Regions from separate parts of the Pseudogemmobacter blasticus genome, predicted to be linked through region 1. Evidence: riboswitches for the same ligand, from Rfam matches in the RefSeq annotation. Region 1 holds a riboswitch; each other region holds the start of a gene.
What was found. A riboswitch is a leader RNA that binds a small molecule or an ion and turns the genes downstream of it on or off. The one in region 1 is predicted to bind cobalamin.

Region 1 (4,082 bases):
GCACCACGCTGCAGATTTCGGCCTATGACCGCCCGCCCGCCTTCGGCAACAGCGCATTGCTGGGGGCCATCGTGGCGCTAGCGTCCTTTGCCGTGCTGGCCCTGGTGGTGGTGCAGCGCAACGCGGTGCACCGCCGCCGCGCCGAAGAACGGCTGCGCGCCGAAATGGCCTTCCGCCGCTCGATGGAGGAAAGCCTGACCGTCGGCCTGCGCGCCAAGGATCACAACGGCCGGATTCTTTACGTCAACGCCGCCTTCTGCAAGCTGGTCGGCCTGCCCGCCGAAACCCTGATCGGGCGCGATCCGCCCATGCCCTACTGGGCGCCCGAGACGCTGGCCGAAACGCTGGACCGCCAGCGCCAGCTTCGCGAAGGGCAGGCGGTGCCGCAGGCCTTTGAAAGCCGCTTCCGCCGCGCCGACGGTTCCGAGATCGACGTGCAGGTGTTCGAGGCGCCGCTGATCGACGCCGCCGGACGGCATCGCGGCTGGATGGGTTCGATCATCGACATCACCGAAGCCCGCCGCGCCGCCCGGCTGGCGCGCGAGCAGGATGAAACCATGGCCCGCACCGGCCGGCTGGTGACGCTGGGCGAAATGGCCTCGACCCTGGCGCATGAGCTGAACCAGCCGCTGGGGGCCATCGCCTCTTACGCGGCGGGCGGGCTGAACCTGCTTGATCAGGGCCGCAATGACCCCGGGCTGATCCGTGGCGCGCTGGAAAAGATGGCCACGCAGGCGCGGCGGGCCGGGCTGATCATCCGCCGCATCCAGGATTTCGTGAAGAAGCGCGAACCGCAGTTCGTGGCGCTGGATCTGGCCGAGGTGGCCGCCGATGCCATCGGCCTTCTGGGCGCCGATGCCCGCGAAATGCGGGTGCGGCTGCGGCTTGAGGCGCCCCCAGACCTGCCGCAGGTGGCGGCGGACCGTATCCTGCTGGAACAGGTGCTGGTCAACCTGATCCGCAACGGCATGGAAGCCATGGCCGAAGGCCCGCGCAGCGGCGATGTGCTGGCAGTGCGGCTGACGGCGCAGGGCGAAACCGTGCGGCTTGAAGTCATCGACCGCGGCCCCGGTATTCCCGAGGCGCTGTCCGGCAAGCTGTTCGATCCCTTCACCTCAACCAAGAGCCATGGCATGGGCATGGGGCTGAACATCTGCCGCTCCATCGTCGAACTGCATCACGGAACGCTTGAGCACGCGCCCAACCCCCCGGGTGGCACGGTCTTCGCGGTAACGCTGCCGGCCGGCCCGCCCCCCGCCACCGGGGATCGTGCCGAAGCCGCAAAGGAGGCCACGCCATGACCGCCGCCATGACCGCCGACACCGATCTTGCCGTGCATATCGTCGATGACGAGGAAGCCCTGCGTGACGCGCTGGCCTTCCTCTTCGCATCGCGCGGCATCGCCACCCGGCTCTGGCCCTCGGGCGAGGCGCTGCTGGCCGGCTGGCCGCAGCCCGGTTGCGGCTGCCTGATCCTGGATGTGCGGATGGACGGGATGTCGGGGCCGCAGGTGCTGGATGCCCTGTCGGCGCAGGAAGGCGGCGTCGATGCGCTGCCGCCCGTCATCTTCCTGACCGGCCACGCCGATGTACCGCTGGCGGTGCAAAGCCTGAAGGCCGGCGCCTTCGACTTCGTGGAAAAGCCGTTCAACGACAACCAGATCGTCGATCTTGCCCTCAGCGCCATCGCCCTGCGCCGCGACCGCGTGGCCGCCGCCCGCGACCGGCTGAACCTTGAACAGCGCCGCGCCAGCCTGTCGGCGCGCGAGGTCGAGGTGATGGTCCTCATGCTGCAAGGCCGGCTGAACAAGCAGATCGCCGATGACCTTGGCATCTCGATGCGCACGGTCGAGGCGCATCGGTCGCGCGTGCTGGCCAAGATGGGCGCCCGCAACATTGCCGAACTGGCGCGGATGCTGTCCTGACCGCCGGTCCGGGCACCGCCGCATCCTGTCACGCCATCGCAGCCTCATGTCGGGCGCGGCGCCACAGGCGTCGCAGCCGGGCTTGCCCCGCCACGGCCTGCCGGGGCACCCTGTCCGGGATGGTTCCGACGGCCTGCAAGGGCTGACCGGATGAAAAGGGAACACGGTGCGGTGCCGGCGGCGCCAATTCCGTGACTGCCCCCGCAACTGTAAGCGGCGAGCGACCCCCATCGCCACTGGGCCCCCCGATTGCGGGCCCGGGAAGGCGGGGGAAGCCACGACCCGCGAGTCAGGAGACCTGCCATCGTCAGATCAACCACACCGGGCGGGGTGCCCCGGAAAGGAGCTTGCGATGGACGACCCAAGACACCGCCCCCCGGCGGCCCCTGTCTGCCCCGTTTCGCGGCCTGCCCTGTTGCAGCTTCGCGGCGTGGGCTGGGCTGCCCGCAGCGGCTGCCCGACCCTTGCCGACATCAGCTTCACCGTTCAGGCGGGGCAGGTGCTGGGGCTGGCCGGGCCGCCCGGCGCGGGCACCTCGGTGCTGCTGCGGCTGTTGTGCCGCGCCCTGCCGCCAACCCGTGGTGCCGTCCTGCTGCACGGGCGCGACCTCTGGCTGATCCCGCCGCATGAGGCGGCGCGCAGCGTGGCTGCCGTGCTGCAAGCGCCGGTCGATCCGGGCCTGACCCTGCGCCAGCTTGTCGCCCTTGGCCGGCAGGCCTGCCGCGCCACCGGCCGCCCCGGCTGGCGCGACGCCGAAGCCGTGGCCGAGGTGCTGGAGCGGCTGAACCTTGCCCCGCTGGCCCGCCGCCGCTTCGGCACGCTGCGCCCCGGCGACCGGCAGCTTGCCCGCCTGGCCTGCGCCCTGGCGCAAGACCCCGCGCTTGTGGTGCTGGATCGCCCCGCCGACCCGGACGAGGCCCGCCATCTGCCCGCGCTGCTGCACCATCTGCGCCGCCTTGGTCTGGCGGCCGTCTGCGCGCTGCCCGAAACCGCCCCGGTTCCCGATGCGGTTGACCGGGTGATCCGCCTTCAGCACGGCCGCATCCTGACCGAAGACCCCGCCGCCCTGTCCCCGGCAAGCCTTGTCGGGCGAAGGGGCCGCTGAAGGCCACCGCCTGCGACATTCTGGAAATTGTCCACCGGCATCAGATGTGCGAACATTCGTATTGATGAATGTCGTGAAGGGTTTTTTCTCCCGCCTTCGGGGGCTGCTGACGGCGGCCCTTGTTCTGCTGCTTGCGCTGCAACTGTCGCTGGGGCTGCGCCCGTTGCAGCCGGGCCGTCTGGCCGACGGGATGCTGGAAATCGTGCTCTGTTCGCAGGGCAGTATGCGCACGGTCCTGCTGAACCTTGAAACCGGCGAGATCAGCGATACCGAAAAGCCCGATGCCAACCCCGCGCAAAGCTGCCCCTTCTGCCTGACCGGCATCGCCCTGCTTGGCGATCCGCCCCCGCTGCCGGTTCTGGCGGGGCGTCTTGTCGCCAGCCTGTCGCTGCCCGTGCCGGCGCCCCGCGGGGTGCCGCAGCCGCTTGACCTGTCCCGCCTGATCCGCGGCCCCCCGACCCGGATCACTGCCTGACCACACTTCAGCCAGACCAACGGAAGCCGCGCGGCGCAAGCTGACCGCGCGCCCGGAAACAAGGGACAAAGAAACCATGATCATCGCCAATCCGGCGCGCCTTGGCGCGACCGCCATCCTGCTTTGCTCGATCTCGGGCCTCGCGCTTGCGCAGGGCACGGCCGAAGACCCCGCCACCCTGCTGCCGCCGATCTACATTGCCGGCAGCGCGATCAAGGGGCCGCAAAGCACCGCCTCGGGCACCGTCTTCGACCCCGCCACCCTGGGCACCCCGTCCTATCTGGACGGCGGCGCCGTGCTGACCACGCTGCCCGGCATCGCCAGCAGCCGCATGGGCGGCCACGGGCTTGATATCGTGATCCGCGGGCTGAACTCGAACCAGATCAACGTCATCGACGCCGGGGCCGTCACCTATGGCGGGTGCCCCAACCACATGGATCCGCCCGCCTCGACCGCGGCCTTTGCCCGCGCCGACAGGGTGACGGTAACCCGTGGCTATGCCAGCGTGACAAACGGCCCCGGCGGCACCGGCGGCACCGTCCGGCTGGAGCGCGAGGCGCCCCCCGCCAGCGCGGCCA
Region 2 (4,082 bases), 1.7 Mb from region 1:
GATTTCCGCGATCAACCGGCGGCGCCGGGCCGGGTCCAGCCCGTCCGCGGTGGAATATTCGTCCAGAAGACGCTCCAGCCCCTCCAGCGCCGGGGGCAGGTGGGCGGCAATCAGCGGCGGCGGCAGATGGCCCAGGGTCAGCGCGCCAATGCGGCGCTTGGCCTGCGCCGCCTCACCCGGATCGTTGACGATGAAGGGATAGATCACCGGCAGATCGCCGGTCAGCGCCTCGGGCCAGCAGGCCGACGACAGGGCGACCGATTTGCCCGGCAACCATTCCAGCGTGCCATGGGCGCCCATATGGACCAGCGCATCCAGCCCTTGTGACCGCAGCCACAGGTAAAAGGCCACATAGCCGTGCCGGGGCGTGCGCGACAGGTCGTGATAATCGCCGTCGCGGCTGGCACTGTCGCCGCGTTCGGGTTGCAGCGCGATCACCACCTTGCCAGAGCGCAGGGCGGCAAAGCGGAAGGCGCCATCGGTGCAGGCCGGGTCGGCCTCCGGCAGGCCCCAGGCGGTGGAAAGCGCCCTTTGCAACGGTTCCGGCAAGCGGGCAAGCGCCGCACGGTAATCGGCCAGCGGCCAGCACAGCGTTTCGCGCAGCAGCGCAGCCGTCAGCGCATCGGCGGGGGCGGTGTCATAGCCGGCCGCCTGCAAATCCGCGAGCAGCCGGTTGGTCGAGGCCGGGGCGTCCAGCCCGACCGCATGGGCAATCTGGTCTGGCCGGCCGGGATAGGTGGACAGGATCACGGCAAGCCGCCGGTTGGCGTGCGGGGTCTGCGCCAGCCGGTGCAGGGCCAGGCCACGGGCGATGGCGGCGTTGATCCGGTCCGGGTCAGCTTCGTGGCGGAAGCGGGAATATTGCAGGTCGGGGTCACGCCGGCCGGGCGACTTGAAGCTGACCACGCCGGCGAACAGGCGGCCGTCCACTTCGGGCAGCACAACATGCATGGCAAGATCGGCCGGCGACAGGCCGCGGTCGGCCGCAGCCCAGTCGGCCCGGCGGGCGGTGGAGAGGGCAACCTGCAACACGGGGCAACCGGCGGCGTCCAAAGGCGAGGTGCCGTCCTCGGCCTTGGCCGAAAAGGCCGTGGCGTTGTAAACCAGCGCGGGCGACAGACCCAGTAGCTCGGAACGAACCCAGGCCGCCGCTTCGGGCGCCTTCAGCGACGTGGCGAACAGGCCAAGAGCCGCAAAGCCGCGATCCCGCAAGCCGCGGATCAGGGCATCGACCGGCGCGGTATCGGCAGCGGTCAGATAGCTGCGGTAGAAGGCGACGACAGCCAGCGGCGCGGCTGGTTCGGGCGCGGCAGGCACTACGCCAAGATCGGGGTCATACCAGCCGAACTCGGGCACAGTCTTGGCGCCGCTCACCGGGCCGGCGAACAGGCCCGCCGCCAGTGACAATTGCGCCAGCGCCGCCTGGGCCGCCACCGCGCCGCCCGCATCGCACAGCGCCTGCAACCGGCGCAGGGTCGAGATGGGCAGCGTCGAAAGCGCGTCCAGCGCCGCGTCCTCGCGCCCGTCGGCCGGCAGAACGGCCAGCGCCACCCCCTTGCGACGGGCCATGTCCTGCAACGCGGCCAGACCGTAGGACCAGTAGCCGGTGCCGCCAATCAGCCGCACCAGCACGGCGCGAGCCTGTACCAGCGTGCGGTCCAGGTAGGTATCGACCGAGATCGGATGCCGCAGGGCCGTCAGGTTCGCCAGCCGCAGCGTGGGCAGCGGATGCCCGGCCTCGCGGGCCCGATGCCAGCCGGCCGCAAACGCCCCAAGGTCGCTGTCCGAAAAGGACAGCACCACCAGATCGGCCCGTGTCTGCCCCAGATCGGTGGGCACCTCGGTCTCTTCCAGACCATGGCTTTCGCGGAAGACCACATGCATGGGCGGTCAGATCCCCGCCCGGTCAAACACCGCCCGGATGGCGGCTGGGTCGATGTCGTCGTGTTCGGCAATCACCACCAGCCGCGACCGGCGCGGCGCAGCGCCCCAGGGCCGGTCAAACTGATGCCGGACCCGTTCCCCCACCGCCTGCACCAGAAGGCGCATCGGCTTGCCCGTCACCGCGACATGACCCTTGACCCGCAGGATGCGCAATTCGCGGGCCAGGGTGCGGATCGCCGCAGCCAGCGCCTCGGGGTCGGCAACTTCGGGCAGGTCGATCACCACGCTGTCGAAATCGTCATGTTCGTGATCGTCGGCCCCGTCATGGTGCGACGGGCGGGCGTCCAGATCATCCTCGGCGGCAGCCCCCAGCCCCAGAACGACCCGCGGGTCGATGACGCCTTCGACCAACGGCAGGATCGGCAGCTTGCGCGGTGCCTCAGCCTCGATCACGGCCCGGGCGGCGGCAACGCCGGTCTCGCCCGCCAGATCGGCCTTGGTCAGCAAGACCAGATCTGCACAGGCGATCTGGTCCTCGAAAACCTCGGACAGGGGTGTTTCGTGGTCAATGCTGTCATCCGCCTCCCGCTGGGCCTGCACGGCCACAGGGTCGGGGGCAAAGCGGCCCGCCGCCACGGCCTCGGCATCGGCCAGCGCAATCACGCCATCGACGGTGATCCGAGACCGGATCGCGGGCCAGTCAAACGCCCGAAGCAGCGGCTTAGGCAGCGCCAGACCCGAAGTTTCGATCAGGATGTGATCGGGCCGCTGCGGCAGGGCCAGCAACGCCTCGACCGTGGGGATGAACTCATCTGCAACCGTGCAGCAGATGCAGCCATTCGCCAGTTCGACGATGTTTTCCTCGGGGCAATTCTCGTCGGCGCAGGATTTGAGGATGTCTCCGTCCACCCCCACGCTGCCGAATTCGTTGACCAGCACCGCCAAACGCCGGCCTTGCGGGTTCTGCATCAGATGGCGGATCAGCGTCGTCTTGCCCGAGCCAAGGAAGCCGGTGATCACGGTGACGGGAATCTTGGCAAGATCGCTCATGTCGGCTCTCCGATGGGGGGGATGCGGGCAAGCGATTGCTTGCGAAAGATTTCGGGACGCTCGCGCCAGGGAACGATACCGTCGGGGGCGGCGGCATAGGCGGCCGCCCCGGCCAGGATCTGCGGCGCATCGGCTTCGGACATCCGTCCATAGACGTAAGACCACCGCCCGGGCGCCGACAACGCCACCGCGCAGCCTTGCGAACAGGCCGACAGACATTCGACGGGGCGCAGGGTAACGCCGGGCACAGGGCCAAGCGCCTCAAGCGCCGCGACAAGGCGCGTGCCGGCGGGCAAGGTGCCCTCGGGCACCGGCTCCCCTGCCCGGCAGGTGGAACAGACAAGCAGCGTAACGGTCATGCGCCCTTCCCGGCTGCGACAGGCGGGGAAAAGGGACAGGCAGGCGCGCGCGACGGATGCGGCGATCCACCGGTCGCGGATCACCCCGTCCGCCCGTTGACAACAAAGCTGGCAGGTCTCCCGGCTTGCGGAGTCGGGGATCGCTCCCCCGGGTGCCCACCTTCCCGGCCTTTCGGCCAGTGGCATCGGACACCCAACTCCGGTCACGGTCGCGGGGGCGGCTGCGCCTCGGGCCGGACGGCCCTATCGCATTCCCTCTTCGCCTGTCATAGACAGGAACCAGCTTGGTGCCCCAGTGACGCCAAGGCAGACCGAAAGTCAAGCCGCCCAACCCAGGGAAGAAACGCCGCCATGTCGCAGCCGATGCCGGACACCGACCGCAGCCATGCCGAGAAGAAGGCCCGGATCAAGGCCGCGAAAGACCGGGTTCTGGCGGAAAAGACCGCCGAAAAGGGGCTGGTGATCGTGCACACCGGGACCGGCAAGGGCAAATCCTCGGCGGGGTTCGGCATGATCCTGCGCGCCATCGCGCATGGGATGCCCTGCGCCGTTGTCCAGTTCATCAAGGGCGCCTGGGACACCGGCGAACGGCGGCTGATCACCGCGCATTTCAACGATCTCTGCCAGTTTCACGCCATGGGGGAAGGCTTCACCTGGGAAACCCAGGACCGCACCCGCGATGTGGCGGCGGCCCGTGCGGGCTGGGAAAAGGCGAAAGACCTGATCCGCGACCCGGCCATCCGCATGGTTCTGCTGGACGAAATCAACATCGCGCTGCGCTACGATTAC
Region 3 (4,082 bases), 250 kb from region 1:
ACACCGGGTTCATGTGGATCGAGGGCGCCAGCCCCGCTGCCCGTGCCTGCAAGGCCTGCGCCCGGCCGATTTCGCCGCGCCGGGGCGTTCCGTCGGCATCGGGCGACAGGTCGCTGTCGGCCGTGACGGCGGCGTTGTTCGACATGTTCTGCGCCTTGAACGGCGCCACCTTCAGCCCGCGCCGGGCATAGGCGCGGCACAGGCCCGCCACCAGCAGGCTTTTGCCCACGTCCGAACTGGTGCCCTGGATCATCAGCGCGCGGCCCCGTCGCGGCGGCGGCGGGTCCAGCAGGGGCACCTCGATCTTGGGCAGCGGCGGCGGGGCATCGTCGGGCGGCAGGGGGGCGGTCATGTGGCGGCGCCTTCGGTGGCGATCAGGTGGAAGAAGCTGCCCGAGACATGGCCCCGCGTGCTGCCGGTTTCCTGCACCGGGTTTCCCGAGGCATCGGTGGCCCGTGCCAGCGGCGCGTCGGGCTGGGCCAGGATCGAGGAATAGTGGAACTCATGCCCCCGCAGCGCGGTGCCGGGGGCATGGCCCGGCATCGGGGCCACCAGCGTGGCGCGGCGGTAGCCAAGGTGCAGGCGGCGGACCTGGTAGCTGGTAACCAGCCCCAGAAGGCCCGCCATCCGGTGACTGGTCCCCGAGGCATCCACCAGCGCCTCGCCCAGAACCATGTAGCCGCCACATTCGCCATGGACGGGTTTGGTCTGCGCATGGCGGCGCAGGCCGGACAGGAAGGTTTCGGCCGCCGCCAGCCGCCCGGCGTGCAACTCGGGGTACCCTCCGGGCAACCAGACCAGATCGGCCGAGGGATCGGGGGCCTGATCGTCGAGAGGCGAGAACGGCAGCACTTCGGCCCCCGCCCGGCGCCAGCCTTCCAGCAGATGGCGGTAGACGAAAGAGAACGCCACGTCGCGCGCCAGCGCGATGCGCTGCGCCGGCGGCAGGGGCCAGGCCCCGGCCGGGGGCGGGCCGGCTGATCGGGCGGCACCGATCAGCGCGGCCAGATCGGCATGGTCACGCACGAAGGCCCCCAGCCGGGCGATCAGCGCCTCAAGCCGGGGATGTTCGTCTGCCTGCACCAGGCCAAGGTGACGTTCCGGCAGGCTGAGATCGCTGCGGCGGGGCAGGGCGGCCAGCACGGGAATGTCCAGTCGCGCCATCTCTTCGCGGACCATCACCTCATGCCGGGCACCGGCGACGTTGTTCAGGATCACGCCCGCCAGCGGCGGCGCATCGGGGTGGCGGGCGAACCCCAGCGCAACCGCCGCTGCCGATTGTGCCTGGCCTTCGACGTTCAGCGCCAGAACTACAGGCCAACCGCAAATCCGGGCCATTTCGGCGGATGAGCCGCGGCCGCGGCGCCCGGGCTTCGAGGTGCCGTCGTAAAGACCCATAGAGCCTTCGGCGATCACCAGATCGGCGCCATCGGCCTGATGCCGGACCGCATCCATCAGGCTTTGGTCCATCGCCCAGGAATCAAGGTTGAAGGACGGCCGTCCGGCTGCCAGGCCGTGAAAGGCGGTGTCGATGTAATCGGGACCGTTCTTGAAGGGCTGCACGACAAGCCCCCGATCGCGCAAGGCCCGCAACAGGCCCAGCGTCACGGTTGTCTTGCCTGCGCCCGAATTCGGGGCCGCGATCACCAGCCCCCCGGGCCAAGCCGTCATGGCCAAAGTCCCGGAACCGGCGAAAGAGTTTCAGGCGGCATGTCGTCCCTCATGTTCAGGGACAAGGTGGAAGGGCGGGTGCAGCCACGGCCAGACCCGACACCGGAACACCCCGTCCGGTCAGCGTCGTTCGGCGCTGGCAGGTCTCCCGGCTTGCGGATCTCAGGGGGGCTTACCCCTGGCGGTACCCTGCCTTCCCGGCCGGTCGGGCCAGTGGCGGTGGGTGACCTGTCCGGTCACGGTCGCGGGGGCGGCTGTGTTCTGGGCCTGGCGGCCACGGACACATTCCCTTTTCACCTGTCACGAAGACAGGCACCAGCCGGGCGGTGATGCGCCCGTTGCGTTCAGGTTGTCAAGCCAGCCCCGGATGCCGCTGCAATTGGCCGCAATCCGGCCCGGCTGCAAGCGGCTGATCCTGCGAGAGTGGCGACCGCGCGCGGGCCTGTCCTGCGGCCGCCCTGCCTGCTATCCCTGCGTTGCCGTCATGCCACCATCCACCACCAGGACCGAGCCGCTGCAATAGCTGGCCTCGTCCGAAGCAAGGAACAGGCACGCATTCGCGATTTCCTCCGGCCTGCCGGGGCGTCGCATCGGCGACATGGCCTGCGCTGTGGCGGGGTCGTTGAAACCGTCCAGCAGGCCGCCCACCATGCCGGTCGCGATATATCCGGGGGCCACGACGTTTGAACGGATGCCCTCTCCGACATAGGCGCAGCTCATGGCGTTGGACAGGTTGATCATCCCGGCCTTGGCCGCGCAATAGGCATGGGCCCGGGGCAAACCCCGGAACCCCGATACGCTGGACACATGCACCAGCGCCCCGCCGCGCTGGTGATGCCGCATCTGGCGAACGGCCAGACGCGACATCAGATAGCAGGATGTCAGGTTGAGCCGCATCACCTCATCCCATTTGTGGGGGTCGGTTACCTGACCGCGCTTGGGGCGCAGCGCATCGTGCCGCGTGCAGACCTGTCTGAAACCGTCAAGCGCCCGCTGGAAGCAGAAACCTGGGCCGGTTGCGTGGATGCGGTTGGCGGCGCGATGCTGGCGCGGGTTCTGGGGCAGATGCGCTATTGCGCCTCTGTCGCGGCGGTCGGGCTTGCGGGCGGCCCGGCGCTTCCGGCGACGGTGATCCCCTTCCTTCTGCGCGGCGTCAATCTTCTGGGGATCGACAGCGTGATGTGCCCGACCGAACGCCGCATCGACGCCTGGGCCCGGATTGCCCGCGATCTGCCGCTGGATCTGCTGGCCTGGATGATCCGGCCTGCCGCGCTGTCGGATCTTCCGGCGCTTGGCGCGGCGATCCTGAAGGGAGAGGTGCAGGGCCGGGTCGTGGTTGATGTGAACGCCTGAACCGGGTGCCAAAGGGATGCGGCTCTATCTTTATGAGCACTGCCCATACTGCATCCGTGTCGTCATGGGCGCGCGGATGAAGGGGTGGCCGCTGGACCTGGTTCATGTGCCCTATGACGATGCAGAGACGCCCAGGCGGCTGATCGGGCGCAAGATGCTGCCCATCCTGCAGGATGGGGCAGAGGTCATGTCGGAAAGCCTTGATATACTTCGGAAACTGGATGAAATGGGTGGGGAACGGCTGTTCCGGCAGCCGCCCCGGCCGCAGGTCGTGGACTGGATCACGGCGTGGAAATCCACGATCTATGGACTTGTCCTGCCCCGCGCCGCCGATCCGCGTTATCCTGAGTTCCAGACCCCTGCCGCCCGGGCGGCTTTCGTCGCCGCCAAGGAGGCGCGCCACGGGCCCATGGCGGCGCTGCGCCTGCAAACCGGCCGGCTGGTGGATGATCTGCAACAAGGCTTTGAAACTCTGGCGCCGATCCTGCCTGACGGGGATGGTCCGTTTCTGGACGACATCCTTCTGTTTCCGATGTTGCGGACCCTTGCGGTTGTCAGCGAACCCTGCATCGCGCCGAAGATCCAGGTCTATTGCGAACGGGTCATGCAGCGCACCGGGCTTGACTGGCCGAAGGCCGTCTGATCGCCCTTGTCGCTGACCGTCATCCCCGGATGCCGCCCCTTTCAGGTAAGACCCCCGTCTCATCGCGCGGATTGCCGTGTTTGGGGGGGGTATCTCAGGGGGCTGGCAGGGCCAGTCTGGCCCAGGCATCGGTGAAGCCCGCTGGCGACAAGGCAACCTCAAGCGTTTTACCATCCGGTGCGGTCATTGAGGCCGTCAGCTTCTGCGAGGCGCCGATCGCGGCCACCGTCGCCGCATCCAGGGCCGGGCGCAGGATGCAGCCCGCCGGCAGGCAGGTATCAAACGCGGCCCCAACCGACAGATCGCCATCGCCCTTGAGCGCCAGCCCGGCCGAAAGTTTCAGCCCCAGCGGTGCGACGATGGTGGCCGCCGCGCTGCCATCGGGTTGCCGTGTCAGGCCAATGGCCAGCACGCG
Region 4 (4,082 bases), 710 kb from region 1:
CGACGAACAGCGTTGTCAGCGCAATCGCCAGTGCGCCGCCGATGCCGGCCCAGACCGTGGCGGTCAGGGCGGTTCCGCGGCGGATGAACGGGCCGCAGGCCATGCCGACCAGCACCGCCGGCAGGGCGATGTTCACGGTGTTGACCCCCAGCACCGTGACCCCGCCAAAGCCGAAGAACACCGCCTGCAACAGCAAGCCCACGAACAGCGCCGGAAACGCGGCCCAGCCCAGGATGACCCCGGCCAGACCGTTCAGGATGAGGTGCACCGATGAGGGGCCGATCGGGACATGCACCAGCGAGGCCACGAAGAACGCCGCCGACAACACGCCGGCGGTGGGTATCTTTTCAACCGTCAGCGCCCGCAGGCCAAGGGCAATGCCCCCGGCCGCGATCACGGCGCCCCCGATCACCACGGGGTTGGACAGCGCGCCATCAACGATGTGCATGGCTTACTCCAGATCCCAGGCGCGCACCCAGATCACGGCATCCTGACTCAGTTCCTTGCCTTCATGTTCCTTGGCCGGGCCGGACCCCAGCGCCGCAAAGCCCCACCAGCCGGCCTTGGGAATGCCAAAGGTGAAGGTTCCGTCGGCATCGGAAACCACCACGACCGACCCGCCCGGCATTGGCCCGGCAACGGCCGATTTCGCCGTATTGGTGGCAAGGTCCGGCTCTGCGGCCATGAACTCGACCTCGATCTCGACGCCGGGCACCGGCTTGCCTTCGGCCAGCACCTGCCCGCTGAAGGTAGAGCCTGCAATGATGTTGTAGGGCTTGTTCAGCGGCAGGATCTCGGTCGCCAGACCCTGCGGTTCCATCCAGTCGGTCGGCAGTTCGGCATGGTTCAGATAGACCTTGGTCAGTTGCTGGATGAAGACATCCTCGCTGGGTTCCAGATAGGGGGCGGGTTCAACCACCAGCACATAATCGCCGGCCTTTGTTACCGGCACGCTGGCCTCATAGGCGGCCGCCGCATTTTCAACGCCGGTAAAGGTGATCGGCTTCAGCCGATCCATCAGGTCGGTCTTCTTGCCCTTGTTCACGCTGTAGAAGGCCAGCGGTTGGCCCATGTCCATCACATGGCCGTTCTCGAAAGGGTGCCAAAAGATCAGCCGCAACGGCACATCGCCGGGGCCTTCGATGATGGGGTTTTCAACATGGATCAGTTGGAAATGCGCTGCGGCGGGCAAGGGCAACAGGCAGGCCGCGGCGATCAGCGCGGCAGGGCGAAGGGTCATGGTCGTTCCTCTCTTGTGCCGTCAGAAGACGGAATCCAGAAAGGACGTTCGGGATGAAAGGCACGCAGGGCGTTGTTCCGGCTCTGCGAGCCAGACGCACACCCCGGCGTCCGGTTGATTGCAGGCGAAGATCGCTCTTCACCATGCCTCGCCGGCAGGTCTCCTGGCTCGCGGGTCTTGGCTCGGCCGGCCTTCCCGGGCGGTTGGCCCAGTGGCGTGTTCGGCGTCGCTCTCCGCTTACAGTTGCGGGGGCAGCCACGGAATTGGCCCCTGCGGGCCGCACCGTATTCCCTCTCTCCCCCTCGCCGCGCGATGATGCCCGGCAAGGGACCGATGATGCCCTTTACCGGCCATAACCGCCGCGGCATGTCAACCGCCTTTCCGCCGCAGGTTGCGAATAGGGGTGCCCTTGAGGATCGGACGCATCCGTGAAACCGTTTGCCCGCGAAGAGACGGGGGGGAGTGGTGGCGGACGGCGGCAACAGGGTTCTGGTCATCGGTGGCGGGTTCGCCGGGCTTTGCGCCGCCATCGATGCGCGTGAGGCCGGGGCCGCCGTGATGCTGGTGGATGCCGCGCCGCGCGAGCTGTTGGGCGGCAACGCCCGCCATTGCCGCAACCTGCGTCTGGTCAACCCTACCGAAACGCCCTTCCAGCGCGACAGTTACCCCGCCGCGGCCTTTCTGGCGGATCTTCGGCGCAAGGCTGCGCCTGATCCAGACCTTGCAGAGCGTCTGGCGGAAGGCGCGGGCGACCTGGGGCCCTGGCTTCTGGCGCAGGGGGTGGCTTTCGAACCCTGGGCCGACGGCAATCTGCCCTATTCCCGCCGAACCGTCTTTCTGCGCGGGGGCGGGCAGGCCTTGGTCAATGCGCTGGTCCGCCGTGCTGTCGCCCTGGGGGTGGATATTCGCACCGGCTGGCGGGTCCGCGCCCTAGATCCGGCCGCGCTGTCGCCGCAAACGGCCGCCCCGTTGCACATTCTTGCCGACACGCCCGAGGGGCCGGTGCAGATTGCCGCCGCTGCCGTGGTGCTGGCCTGCGGCGGTACGGGCGCAAACAGGGGCGAGCTGGCCCGCCACCTTGGCCCGCGCGCGGCGGTGATCGCCAATCGGGGCACGCCGTTCCAGCAGGGCGAACCGCTGCTTTGGCTGTTGTCGCACGGGGCTGCCGCCGCCGGTTTGCCGGGCGATGGCCACCTTGTCCCGGTTGATGCCCGCGCGCCACAAGACGATGCCGGAATTGTCAGCAGGTTGGACGGTATGCAGTTTGGCCTTGTCGTCGGCCCTGATGGCCGCCGCCTTGGCGATGAAGGCGCCACGATCAGCCCCGAGAGGTTCTCGCATTGGGCGCGTCTTCTGCAAGACCGGCCGGATCCGCGCGGCTGGATCATTCTGGGGCCCGAGGGCACCGCCCGTCTGCCGCCGTTGATGTATCCGCCGCTGCGCGCGGCCACGCCCGTGGCGCTGGCCCTTGCCTGTGGCATCGACCCCGATGGCCTGACCGTCACGCTGCAAGAGATCAGGGATTGGCAGGCCGGCGGTCCGCCGCCCGATCCACCGCGCACCCTGCGCGACACGGCCCCTCTGGGCCGGCTTGACGGCCCCCTTGCGGCCATTCCCATGCGGCTTGGGCTGGCCTTTACGCGCCACGGAGCCGCCGTCGACGCCAGTACGCGAATCCGCCTTGCCGCAGGGGGCACCGCGCCGCAGCTTTTCGCGGCGGGCACCGCCATGTGCGGCCAGATCCTGGGCCCGGGCTACCTTTCGGGCATGGGGCTGACCATTGCCGGCGTCTTCGGTCGCATCGCCGGGCGCGAGGCGGCAGCGCTGGCCGGGTCTGCGGTTCTGCCCGCGCAGGGGCCGGCCCTTGCAGACCGGATCGCCCCGTCTGCGCCGCCGCCGGAAGATCCGCTTGCCAATGCCCGGCGCACGATGAACCTGTGCAACACCTGCGGGTTCTGCACCGGGCTTTGCGATGTCTTCCCGGCGGCCCAGTTGCGGCAGGGCTTGCGGGACGGCGATCTGCGCCATCTTGCCCATCTGTGCCACGATTGCCGGTCCTGTCACGCCGATTGCCAATATACCCTGCCGCATGAACTGGCGATCAACGTCCCCGCCGCGCTGGCCGAGGTGCGGGCGCAAGACTATGCCGGACCTTTGCCCCGGCGGCCTGCCGGCCCCCGTTTCGCGGTCTGGCTGTTCCTGTTCTGCCTGTTCGCACCCGTGCTTGGCACCTTGCTTCTGGTGCCGTCGCAGGTGCTGTTCGCGCCGCAAGCCGGGTCGGGGGCCTTTTACCGGGTGATCCCCCATCCGGTGATGGCGGCGGGCGCGGCGCTGGCCTTTGCCGGGGCGGGCGTGCTGCTGGTGGCAAGGGTCTGGCGCCATTGGCGCCGCTCGGGCGGGCCGGCCACGCGGCACAGCCCGGCGACACTTGTCAGGGCGCTGACCGATGCCGCCACCCTGCGCAACCTTGGCCACGGCGCCCCCGGCTGCGAAGACCGGCAGGGCCGCGTCAGCCTGATCCGGCGCCTTGCGCATCACCTGGTTGCCTACGGGTTTGCTCTGACCTTTCTGGCCACGCTGGCGGGGGCCTGGTTGCACAGCCGCGGCCAGGTGGCACCTTACCCGGTGGTCAGCCTGCCGGTTCTGCTGGGCGCGATCGGTGGTCTGGCGATGCTGGCCGGCCTCACGCTGCTGGAGCGACGCAGCCGGTCGGCCGATCAGGCCCCGGCCAGTGCCCGTATGCTGGCCGAGGACCGTTTCGCCCGGGCCCAGCTTGCCGCCGTCGCCGGTTCCGGGCTGCTGCTTCTTGCCCTGCGCGAGACCCCCGTCATGGGCCTGATGC

Region 2: it holds a riboswitch for cobalamin, as region 1 does, so the genes downstream of both, B6K69_RS04455 (DUF1636 family protein) here and B6K69_RS13590 (ATP-binding cassette domain-containing protein) in region 1, are expected to answer to the same signal.
Region 3: it holds a riboswitch for cobalamin, as region 1 does, so the genes downstream of both, B6K69_RS12315 (cobyrinate a,c-diamide synthase) here and B6K69_RS13590 (ATP-binding cassette domain-containing protein) in region 1, are expected to answer to the same signal.
Region 4: it holds a riboswitch for cobalamin, as region 1 does, so the genes downstream of both, B6K69_RS17030 (DUF4198 domain-containing protein) here and B6K69_RS13590 (ATP-binding cassette domain-containing protein) in region 1, are expected to answer to the same signal.

Annotation. Positions count from the first base shown of each region.
Region 1 covers NZ_CP020470.1:2,783,909-2,787,990, forward strand. The annotation lists gene B6K69_RS13580 (two-component system sensor histidine kinase NtrB) at 1-1,301, shown strand, start outside; gene B6K69_RS13585 (response regulator transcription factor) at 1,298-1,924, shown strand; cobalamin riboswitch at 2,029-2,244, shown strand; gene B6K69_RS13590 (ATP-binding cassette domain-containing protein) at 2,277-3,029, shown strand; gene B6K69_RS13595 (DUF2946 family protein) at 3,103-3,504, shown strand; gene B6K69_RS13600 (TonB-dependent receptor domain-containing protein) at 3,581-4,082, shown strand, end outside.
Region 2 covers NZ_CP020470.1:921,856-925,937, forward strand. The annotation lists gene cobN (cobaltochelatase subunit CobN) at 1-1,884, opposite strand, end outside; gene cobW (cobalamin biosynthesis protein CobW) at 1,891-2,934, opposite strand; gene B6K69_RS04455 (DUF1636 family protein) at 2,931-3,293, opposite strand; cobalamin riboswitch at 3,387-3,592, opposite strand; gene cobO (cob(I)yrinic acid a,c-diamide adenosyltransferase) at 3,657-4,082, shown strand, end outside.
Region 3 covers NZ_CP020470.1:2,532,605-2,536,686, forward strand. The annotation lists gene B6K69_RS12310 (cobyric acid synthase) at 1-352, opposite strand, end outside; gene B6K69_RS12315 (cobyrinate a,c-diamide synthase) at 349-1,671, opposite strand; cobalamin riboswitch at 1,807-1,991, opposite strand; gene B6K69_RS12320 (SDR family NAD(P)-dependent oxidoreductase) at 2,137-2,568, opposite strand; partial or broken gene B6K69_RS12325 (MDR/zinc-dependent alcohol dehydrogenase-like family protein) at 2,596-3,024, shown strand; gene grxB (glutaredoxin 2) at 3,041-3,667, shown strand; gene B6K69_RS12335 (invasion associated locus B family protein) at 3,762-4,082, opposite strand, start outside.
Region 4 covers NZ_CP020470.1:3,498,188-3,502,269, forward strand. The annotation lists gene cbiM (cobalt transporter CbiM) at 1-448, opposite strand, end outside; gene B6K69_RS17030 (DUF4198 domain-containing protein) at 452-1,240, opposite strand; cobalamin riboswitch at 1,377-1,590, opposite strand; gene tcuA (FAD-dependent tricarballylate dehydrogenase TcuA) at 1,706-4,082, shown strand, end outside.